Regions from separate parts of the Colwellia sp. BRX8-4 genome, predicted to be linked through region 3. Evidence: predicted binding sites of a transcription regulator. Region 3 holds the regulator's gene; each other region holds the start of a gene.
The links. Region 3 encodes FNR, which switches genes on or off when oxygen is low (the NO sensors DNR and NnrR bind a similar motif). Its sites were predicted from a motif close to TTGATCTAGATCAA; they were not measured.
Positions count from the first base shown of each region.

Region 1: the regulator FNR is predicted to act here: its motif matches at 2,010-2,023, upstream of H4J56_RS18005 (FeoA family protein).
Region 2: the regulator FNR is predicted to act here: its motif matches at 1,696-1,709, upstream of napF (ferredoxin-type protein NapF).

Region 1 is NZ_JACGVS010000031.1:26,790-30,079, reverse strand. Features, by position in the region: gene feoB (ferrous iron transport protein B) at 1-1,704, opposite strand, end outside; gene H4J56_RS18005 (FeoA family protein) at 1,704-1,928, opposite strand; gene H4J56_RS18000 (TonB-dependent receptor) at 2,256-3,290, opposite strand, start outside.
Region 2 is NZ_JACGVS010000010.1:145,914-149,203, forward strand. Features, by position in the region: gene prfC (peptide chain release factor 3) at 1-1,365, opposite strand, end outside; gene napF (ferredoxin-type protein NapF) at 1,787-2,326, shown strand; gene H4J56_RS10600 (TIGR02808 family protein) at 2,323-2,463, shown strand; gene H4J56_RS10605 (chaperone NapD) at 2,466-2,771, shown strand; gene napA (nitrate reductase catalytic subunit NapA) at 2,768-3,290, shown strand, end outside.
Region 3 is NZ_JACGVS010000009.1:29,495-32,784, forward strand. Features, by position in the region: gene H4J56_RS09300 (heavy metal translocating P-type ATPase) at 1-403, shown strand, start outside; gene ccoS (cbb3-type cytochrome oxidase assembly protein CcoS) at 433-645, shown strand; gene H4J56_RS09310 (sulfite exporter TauE/SafE family protein) at 651-1,328, shown strand; gene fnr (fumarate/nitrate reduction transcriptional regulator Fnr) at 1,367-2,086, shown strand; gene uspE (universal stress protein UspE) at 2,236-3,162, shown strand; gene ttcA (tRNA 2-thiocytidine(32) synthetase TtcA) at 3,273-3,290, shown strand, end outside.

The DNA.
Region 1 (3,290 bases), on a different contig from region 3:
GAGACTATTAAATGTAGCCACTAAAGCCTCTTTCGCAAACAAGCCGGTAATAATGCCAACACTTGCTTGCCAGTTATCTTCCTTAATACCCATAGGTGCAAGTAAAGGGGTAACAACCTGAGCACTTTTACTTAATACTGACTCTTGAGAGTCTTGATGACCAAACTGACCATCAGTACCTAATGAGTTAAAGAAGTTGAGTACACAAACCACTAAGACAATCGTTTTACCTGCCCCCAAAATAAAAGACCGAGTACGTTGCCAAACACGATGCACGAGATAAGAAAGCTTAGGTATTTCATAAAGCGGTAATTCCATAATATTGACAGAATTTTTGCCCATTAATACTGTGTGCTTTAATAAAAATCCAGTGAATAGTGCTGCCGCTATACCGATTAAGTACAATAAGAAAACTAAGTTTTGCCCAGAATCAGGGAAAAATGCCGCAGCAAATAAAGCATATACCGGTAAACGTGCCCCACACGACATAAACGGTGACATCATTATGGTGGTGATACGTTCACGCTCACTATCAAGAATTCGTGCCGACATTACAGCAGGAACCGTACAACCAAAACCAACAATTAAAGGGACAAAAGCTTTGCCGGGTAAACCAATTTTTTGCATAGCACTGTCAACCACAAACGCTGCACGCGCTAAGTAGCCACTGCTTTCTAAAATCGATAAACCAATAAATAAACAAGCGATGATTGGAATAAAAGTAGCGACCGTTTGAATACCTAAGCCAGCTCCTTCAATTAAGGTTAGCAACCACTGAGGTAAATCATAACTTGATAAAAATCTTTGCGGGTAATCGACAAAAATAGCGCCGGCTAAAATATCAAAAAAGTCGATAAAAGCGCTACCAACATTGATTGCAAACATAAACAATAAGTACATCATGCTAAGAAAAACGGGCACACCTAACCAAGGATGAAGGATAAAATGGTCAAGGCGGTCACTTAAACTTATTGCCGGTGCTTTTTTGGAAGCCGGTAGACCCTTTTTAACATCGATCAATAACTGCTGAATAAACTCGTAACGCGCCTGCATAATACTAATAGCATCGGTATTGGTTTGCTGACAGCCACCTTGATCATTACAAGCGCCACATTCAAGATCAATTAACACCTCAGTTGAGTTTTTGTCAGCGAGTTTATTGACAATATCTGCTGATAACATTAATTTCTTTGGACGTTCACTTGCTTTAGGTAATTCAAGTAAAGCCTGTTCAACTTGTTTTAAGGTATCTTTAGCTAAGCTGTTGGCAATAATAACTTTACAGCCAAGTTCTTTGGCTAAAATATTTATATCAACGGTTTGCGCTTCTTTTCGATCAGATTTATTGATAACCAATAATACCGGTAAACCGAGTTCAAGTAGCTGAGTCGTTAAATACAACTGACGCTTTAATTGCGTCGCATCGACGACATTAATTAAACAATCAATGTCGTTATTTTTAAGAAAATCTTGGGTAATAGTCAGGTCTTTACTTTGTTCAGTTCGAGTGGCGAGAGAACTAATGCCAGGTAAGTCTGAAAGTAAAACTTGCTCATTATTAAATGAGAAGCGCTGCTGTTTTGTCGCTACAGTGACGCCAGTCCAGTTTCCTGTTTGTTGTTTCGCGCCCGTTAGAGCATTAAAAAACGTGCTTTTTCCTGAATTGGCAAAGCCAACTAGAGCCAAATGTAAAGCTTGTGACATTAGACGATTTCTATACCTATTTGTTGAGCAATACTCGGTGCTAAGCAAATTTTAGTACCATGGAGATGAAAGGCAAGTGGCCCATTAAATGGTGCTTTATGGGCTAATGATATCTCAGTTTTTAACGCAAAACCCTGCTCGATTAACTTTGAAGTCAAATCGAAATTTGTTGGCAACGTGCGGATCACCGCTCGTTGGGTACGCCTCAATTGTGAAAGGGTCATAAACAACAACTCAAATAATAATGATTATCATTTGATTCTACTTTACTATTAACTTTTCAGCAAGCGTATATAACAGCGTAATTGATCTAAATCAGCTTAAATTAATCTACTAATAAATTTGATTTAAAATTTAATAGTTTAGCAAGCGTTCAATATAATCATATTAAAAATATAACTGGATTTATCTGCGCAGCTTACGTAAAAATAGCGAAAAGGTAAGAGAGGTATTGTTATTATGAAAATTAAATATTACCTAATGAAACATCGCTGACAAATCCAAATAGCTTGTCAGCGATTTACTATTTTAATGACAGTATGATTTATAGATTAAAAGCTATATGTCATTTCTGCCCATGCACTGGTACCTTCTTCAGGTAAACGGTCCATAAACGTTACATCACTGCCTTTGACTCGGTTATAGCCACCTAAGTGATTTTGATATTCTTTATTGAGTAGATTATCAACGCCAAAACGAAGCGTTAATTGATTATTGACGTAATATTGAGCGTCTACATTCATCACACCATAACCAGCACTTGTTTGTTCCTGATTCGTTAATGAAATATCTTTTTGTGCGGCGGCCATCACTAAAACCATATTTACAGACCAATTCTCACTAAAGTAATTGGCACTTAACTGACCATTCAATGGCGCAATACGATACAAGTTATCATTAATATCACGACGTTCGCCACGTACGTAACTGACCACGGCTGATAATTGTATTTGATCATTTATAGTGTAATAGCCATTTACATCAGCACCATAAAGCTTAGCATCTACATTAGTAAACTTTAGAGGGTTATCATCACCCGCCATCATTTGGGCCATCATTTTTGCTGACATATCCAACATACCTAAAGGAGTACCTTGAATATAGTCATCAATATTTTGATAGAAGAAATGAGGTGTGATCATAACTTTTTCAGTTTGGTAGGTAAAACCGACATCCGCTTGATAAGCTGTCTCACTGTTAAGATCCATATTACCCACATAAGTGTTACCGTCGGCCAGCCCACCCGTTGATTCCATCGGGGTCCAGAGATAAAGCTCTTGATATGAAGGCGCTCTATTTTTTAAACCTACGCCTATATATAATGATAAATCTTTCGATAATTGAGTTTCCGTGCTTAATGCGATATCTATATTGGTATCATTAACACTGTGATCACTGTTATTAAAGTTATCCCGTAAGTCTATGGCTAAATCAGCCATCGTTGGCATAGCTGAATTCATATTATCCATCATTGCAGAGCCCATCGGCATAATCATCATTGCCATAGATGTTGCCACTTGACCTGCATCTAATTCAGCTCTTTTTAAACGGGCGCCTAACTGAACTTTGGTATTGTTAAAGGTTTG
Region 2 (3,290 bases), on a different contig from region 3:
ATATTCAGTTTTTAAACGTTGTACAACGACTTCAAACTGCAATACACCGACCGCGCCAACTATCATCTCGTTTGAGTTGAAAGGTCTGAATACTTGCACAGCACCTTCTTCTGAAAGTTGTATTAAACCTTTTTGTAATTGTTTAGCTTTTAATGGATCACGTAAACGAATACGACGAAACATTTCAGGGGCAAAGTTTGGAATACCACTAAATTTCATCATTTCGCCTGAAGTAAAGGTATCACCGATTTGAATACTACCGTGGTTATGTAAACCGATAATATCGCCGGCATATGCTTCTTCTACATGTGCACGGTCTCCAGCCATAAACGTTACGGCATCGGCAATTTTTACATCTTTGTTAATACGTACTTGACGCATTTTCATGCCTTTTTCGTATTTACCTGAGCAAATACGCATAAAAGCAATACGGTCACGGTGTTTTGGATCCATGTTCGCTTGAATTTTAAAAACAAAGCCAGTGAATTTTTCTTCTTGAGCGGTTACTTCTCTAACATCAGTTAAACGAGGTAAAGGTTTTGGTGCCCATTTAGTTAAACCATTAAGCATATGGTCAACACCAAAATTACCTAAAGCCGTACCAAAGAATACTGGCGTTAGTTCACCTTTTAAAAACTCTTCCAAATTAAATTCATGTGATGCACCCGCAACCAGTTCTAATTCTTCACGTAAATCGTCAGCATAAGTTCCAATGACCTTATCTAACTCTGGGTTATCAAGCCCTTTGATAATTCTTTCTTCTTGGATCATATGGCCAAGTCCTGACTTATATAAAAATATTTCGTCAGTTAAAATGTTATAGACACCTTTAAATTCTTTACCCATACCAATCGGCCAAGTAATAGGGGCACATTTTATTTTCAGCACATCTTCCACTTCATCCATAACTTCCATTGGGTCACGAACATCACGATCCATTTTATTCATAAAAGTAATGATGGGCGTATCACGTAAACGCGTTACTTCCATTAACTTAACAGTTCGTGCCTCAACACCTTTAGCTACGTCGATAACCATTAAGCATGAATCAACCGCGGTGAGTGTTCTGTAGGTATCTTCTGAAAAGTCCTCGTGACCAGGTGTGTCCAGTAAATTAACTAAACAACCGTTATAAGGAAATTGCATTACAGAGGTCGTGATAGAAATACCACGCTCTTTCTCCATTTCCATCCAGTCAGACTTTGCATGCTGGCCTGATTTTTTACCTTTTACCGTGCCGGCTCGTTGTAAAGCCTGACCAAAAAGTAATACTTTTTCAGTGATGGTGGTTTTACCCGCATCAGGATGAGAGATAATTGCGAAAGTACGTCTTAGATTGACTTCATTAGCCTGTAGCGTTGTCATGTTTTAAAAGTTCTCTTTGGTGTACATGCTGATGCACATAAAATGCTTTTTTTAAATACTGAAAGGACATGTGAACAATCCTAAATTTTGCGCGCATTGTACCATAAATATAAATAGCCGCATTAGGGGACTGTCTTTAAATGATTATTTTTAGCAAGAATCCGAGACATTAACACTTTTTCTTTTGTTATTTGATTAAGTGGTAAGTGATCGTGCAGATAATAATTATTTGATTGGTTATTTTTAAGGTTGAGATTCAATAATAAATTCAATACAAGCTGGTTTTTTTGAATTTAATAAAGAGATTAATAGTCATGTTATTTGAAAGTCTTGATCGAAATCAATATCTCACCTTCGAGTATAAGATAAATTACTCTTTGGGTAGAAAGTCTGAAATATGATGTAAAAATAACGAGATAGCATGGTTGATTTAGCTAGAAGAAACTTTTTTAAAGCAAAAAAATTAACAACCGCTCCGGCAATCAGATTGCCTTGGGTGCTCAATGAAGCCACTTTTATTGATGGCTGCACACAATGTGGTGACTGTTTAACGTCTTGTCCTGAAAATATCATTCAAAAAGGTGATGGCGGTTTCCCTGAAGTTAACTTTTTAAAAGGAGAGTGTACTTTTTGTCAAGCGTGCGTTGAAAGTTGTCAACAGCCACTTTTTGCCGAACGTGCACTTGCTCCAGAAGTAAATGCTTGGGATTTAGATATCTCCATAAAGGGCGATTGCTTAGCGGTTAACGATGTGTTTTGTCAAAGTTGTCAAGATAGCTGTGAGACAGAAGCTATATCTTTTAAATATATAAATTCATCAGTACCACAACCCCAGATAAAACTTAGTGACTGCACAAATTGTGGGGCCTGTGTTGCTATTTGCCCGCAATCATCTATTGAATTAACACCAAAAAATTCTGTGGGTGAGCAACCCACACATACTAATAGGAGAGTTATATGAGCGCTCTTGAACAAATGATTTGGAATATCTTAGGATATTCATCGATGCCTGTTATTTTTTTAGCTGGTTTTGCCGGTACCGCTTTAGTCGCTATCGCACTTTTAAAAATGTTAGGTATTAAGCCGGCAGGGGAATAATCGTGATCAATCTACTAGAAGAAAAACCTATTAATATTGCTGGTGTGCTTTTTGTTGCTCAGCCAAGTAATACCGCGAAAGTGGCCGAAGAACTGGGCGGATTTCCTGGCGCTGAAGTGCATGAGATTGCTGATAACGGCTCTATGGTGGTTACCATAGAAGAAAATGATTTAAACAGAGGTGAAAAAGGCAAAGGCCTTATTAACACCATTACAGATATGAGTAATTTACCGGGTGTGATCTCTTCATCATTGATTTTTCATCATAATGATTATGGGCTACCACAACATCAGGGGATAAAGGTATGACATTAACAAGACGTGATTTTATAAAAGCGAACGCCATTGCAGCAACAGCTGTCGCCGCAGGTATCGCCGTGCCATCTTCAGCTTCAAACTTGCTGACTAAATCGTCGGATACTACCATTAAATGGGATAAAGCCCCTTGTCGTTTTTGTGGCACAGGTTGTAGTGTGCTTGTTGGAACACAAGAAGGAAAAGTGGTGGCGACTCAAGGTGACCCTCAAGCAGAAGTTAACAAAGGTCTTAACTGTATTAAAGGTTACTTTTTATCCAAAATTATGTATGGGAAAGACCGATTAACTCAACCGTTATTACGGATGAAAGATGGTGTTTATGCCAAAGAAGGTGAGTTTACACCGGTAAGCTGGGATACCGCCTTTGATGTTATGGCTGAAAAATTTAAAGCCGCTTTAAAGAAAAAAGGCCCGACCTCAGTTGGTATGTTTGGTTCGGGTCAGTGGACTGTTTGGGAAGGTTATGCCGCTTCAAAATTAATGAAAGCGGGCTTTTTAACCAACAACCTTG
Region 3 (3,290 bases):
AGACGAGATACATAGTACTTTGACTGCGGCTAATAAGATGGCGATAATAAAAAATCAGCCTAAAAACTCAACCGTTGCTATGGTCGGCGATGGTGTCAATGATACGCCAGTATTCGGCGCAGCCCATGTCTCGATTGCTATGGGGAGTGGCACCGATATAGCTAAAAGTGGTGCCGATGTTATCTTACTCAATAATCGTTTAAAGTCGATAACAACATTAAGACAGGTCGCCAATAAAACTCGTCGCATTATTTGGCAAAATTATTTTTGGGCATTCGGTTATAATGCTATCGTATTGCCCCTTGCCGTCTCAGGCTACATTACTCCCTATATGGCGGTTATAGGTATGTCTGCAAGTTCGATATTGGTTATCACTAACTCGTTACGTTTATTAAAAAAGTAAACGCAAACTTATAATAGAGCATAAAGACCATGAGCATTATTTATATTTTGATCCCCATAGCGATAATCCTAACCTCTATCGCCATTTATTTATTTTTTTGGGCAGTAAAAACTGAACAATTTGATGATTTAGAGAAACAAGGTATGAGTATCTTGTTTGATGAAGATGAAAACACTACCACCAAAAAGTCCACTGAAACCCATAGCGAAAATACAGCTAAAAATGATACGGGTAGTAAATAACAGCCATGTTGAGTATAGATTATTTATCGGCATTCATCATCGGCTTGTTAGGTTCGGGACATTGTATCGGTATGTGCGGTGGTATAACAACGATGTTAACATCTGCTATATCACCGCAACAAAAAGGCAGCGATAAATTTAAGCTGGTCGGTGCATATAATGTTGGCCGAATTTTTTCTTATAGCTTAATTGGGGCAATCGTTGGATTTAGTAGTTCTATTGCAATAAAGAATATTGGCGTTCCATTAGGTTTTTTAAGGTTATTTGCAGCGGTATTTTTAATTTTATTAGGCTTGTATTTAGGCCAATGGTTAATGTGGCTATCAAAAGTTGAAAAAATGGGTAAGTTCCTTTGGCGCTATCTATCCCCGTTAAGTAAAAGGTTTATTCCCATTAATAATGCTAAACAAGCGCTAGCATTAGGAGCAGTCTGGGGATGGTTACCTTGTGGTTTAGTCTACTCAACATTAACTTGGTCCTTAGCCAGTGGAAGTGCCCTCAGTGGCGCCCTAATTATGACCAGTTTTGGTTTAGGTACTTTACCAGCCTTGTTAAGTCTTTCACTTGGCTCTTTTGGTATAAAGTCGTTGGTAACAAACACGAAATTCAAGAAAATAATGGCGCTAATGATAATTTCATACGGAATATACAGTTTAATGTTTGCATATAAGCAATTGTTTTAATATGATCGATAAATTAGGGATAACTCATTTAGGTTAATATGTATAAAAAGCCATGTTCTACATCTCAACATATTCATTGTCAAAACTGTAGTATCAGCGAGCTGTGTTTACCTTTCTCTTTAAATGATAAAGAACTCGATACACTAGACAGCATTATTGACCGTAAACGCCCTATTCATAAAGGCGAACAAATTTTCCAAGATGGCGACAAAATGCAAGCTTTATACGCTATTCGCTCTGGAACATTCAAAACATTTACGGTTAATGAACAAGGTGAAGAACAAATTACCGGTTTTCATTTAGCGGGTGATTTATTAGGTTTTGATGCTATTGCTGAGTCAGAGCATCCTAGTTTTGCAAAAGCCTTAGAAACATCTATGGTCTGTGAGATACCTTACAATACTTTAGATTCATTATCGAATACGATGCCTAAGTTGAAAAAACAAATTCTTCGCATGATGAGTTCCGAAATCCGCTCAGATCAAGAAATGTTAACGCTACTTAACCGCAAAAATGCTGAACAACGCTTAGCAACTTTTATTTCAACCTTAGCCAGTCGCTATCATGCACGGGGTATGTCACTAACAGATTTTCGCCTAACGATGACGCGAAGTGACATTGGTAATTATATTGGTTTAACGGTTGAAACCATCAGTAGATTATTAAATCGTTTTCAAAAAAATGAATTAATCACAGTTGATGGAAAACTCATCACAATACTTAATATGGATAAACTTAACGAGTGTGCTTCACTGTAGTTTATCGCTTTTTTAAATAATTATAGATAAATGCTTAACATTAAAGATGTTAAGCATTTTTTTTATTGAAATATTATGATTTAAAGCAAATAATATCTATTAATTATGGTCTATTATTAATATTATTTAATAACTAGGGAGTAAATATTATGGATAAGTATAAAAAAATATTAGCCGTTATTGATCCAACCACTGAAAATCAAAAAGCGTTGAAACGTGCGATTGAATTAGCACGACATAGTGGCGGACAGATCACTGCATTTTTAACCATTTATGATTTATCTTATGAAATGACCACCATGCTTTCTGGCGATGAGCGAGAAGCAATGCGTCAATCGGTTATTAATGATCGTAAACTATGGTTAGAAGAAAAGATTTCAGAAACTGATCACCAAGACATAACCATAGATACCTGTATTATTTGGCATAATCGCCCATTTGAAAAGATCATAAAAAAAGTACTGGCTGAAAACTTCGATATTGTCATCAAAGGCACCCATCAACATGACAAGCTAAAGTCGGTTATTTTTACGCCAACAGATTGGCATATCTTAAGGAAATGTCCCTGCCCAGTATTACTGGTTAAAGACCATAGCTGGCCAAGCAATGGTAATTTACTTACCGCACTCAATATCGGTAGCGATGATGATGAGCACAAAGCGCTTAATAATAAGTTAACCCAAGAATCAATAGTGTTTTCTTCACTGATTAAAGCCAATGTCCATTTAGTGAATTCTTATCCAGGTACGCCAGTAAATATTGCCATTGAAATTCCAGAGTTTAACGCCTCTGAATATAACGACACTATGTTTAATCATCACAAAAGTGCGATGAAAGACCATGCTAATAGCTTTAATATTCCGCTTAAAAATACCCATGTTAAAGAAGGTTTACCTGAAGATGTTATTCAAAGCATTTCTAAGCACGTTGATGCTGAATTAGTTGTGTTAGGTACTATTGGTCGAACGGGGATTTCAGCGGCACTTATTGGTAATACTGCAGAGCATGTCATTGACCGCCTTAACTGTGATGTCTTAGCGATAAAACCTGATGGTTACCTCTCGCCATTAGCTTAATATTGAAATATGTAAATATCCATTAAAAAGCCGAGGATTTCCTTGGCTTTTTGCTATACTACGCGCGGTAAAATTCATACTTTTTATTTCAAATATCTCTAGGAAACACTATGAGCGCTCAATCAGCG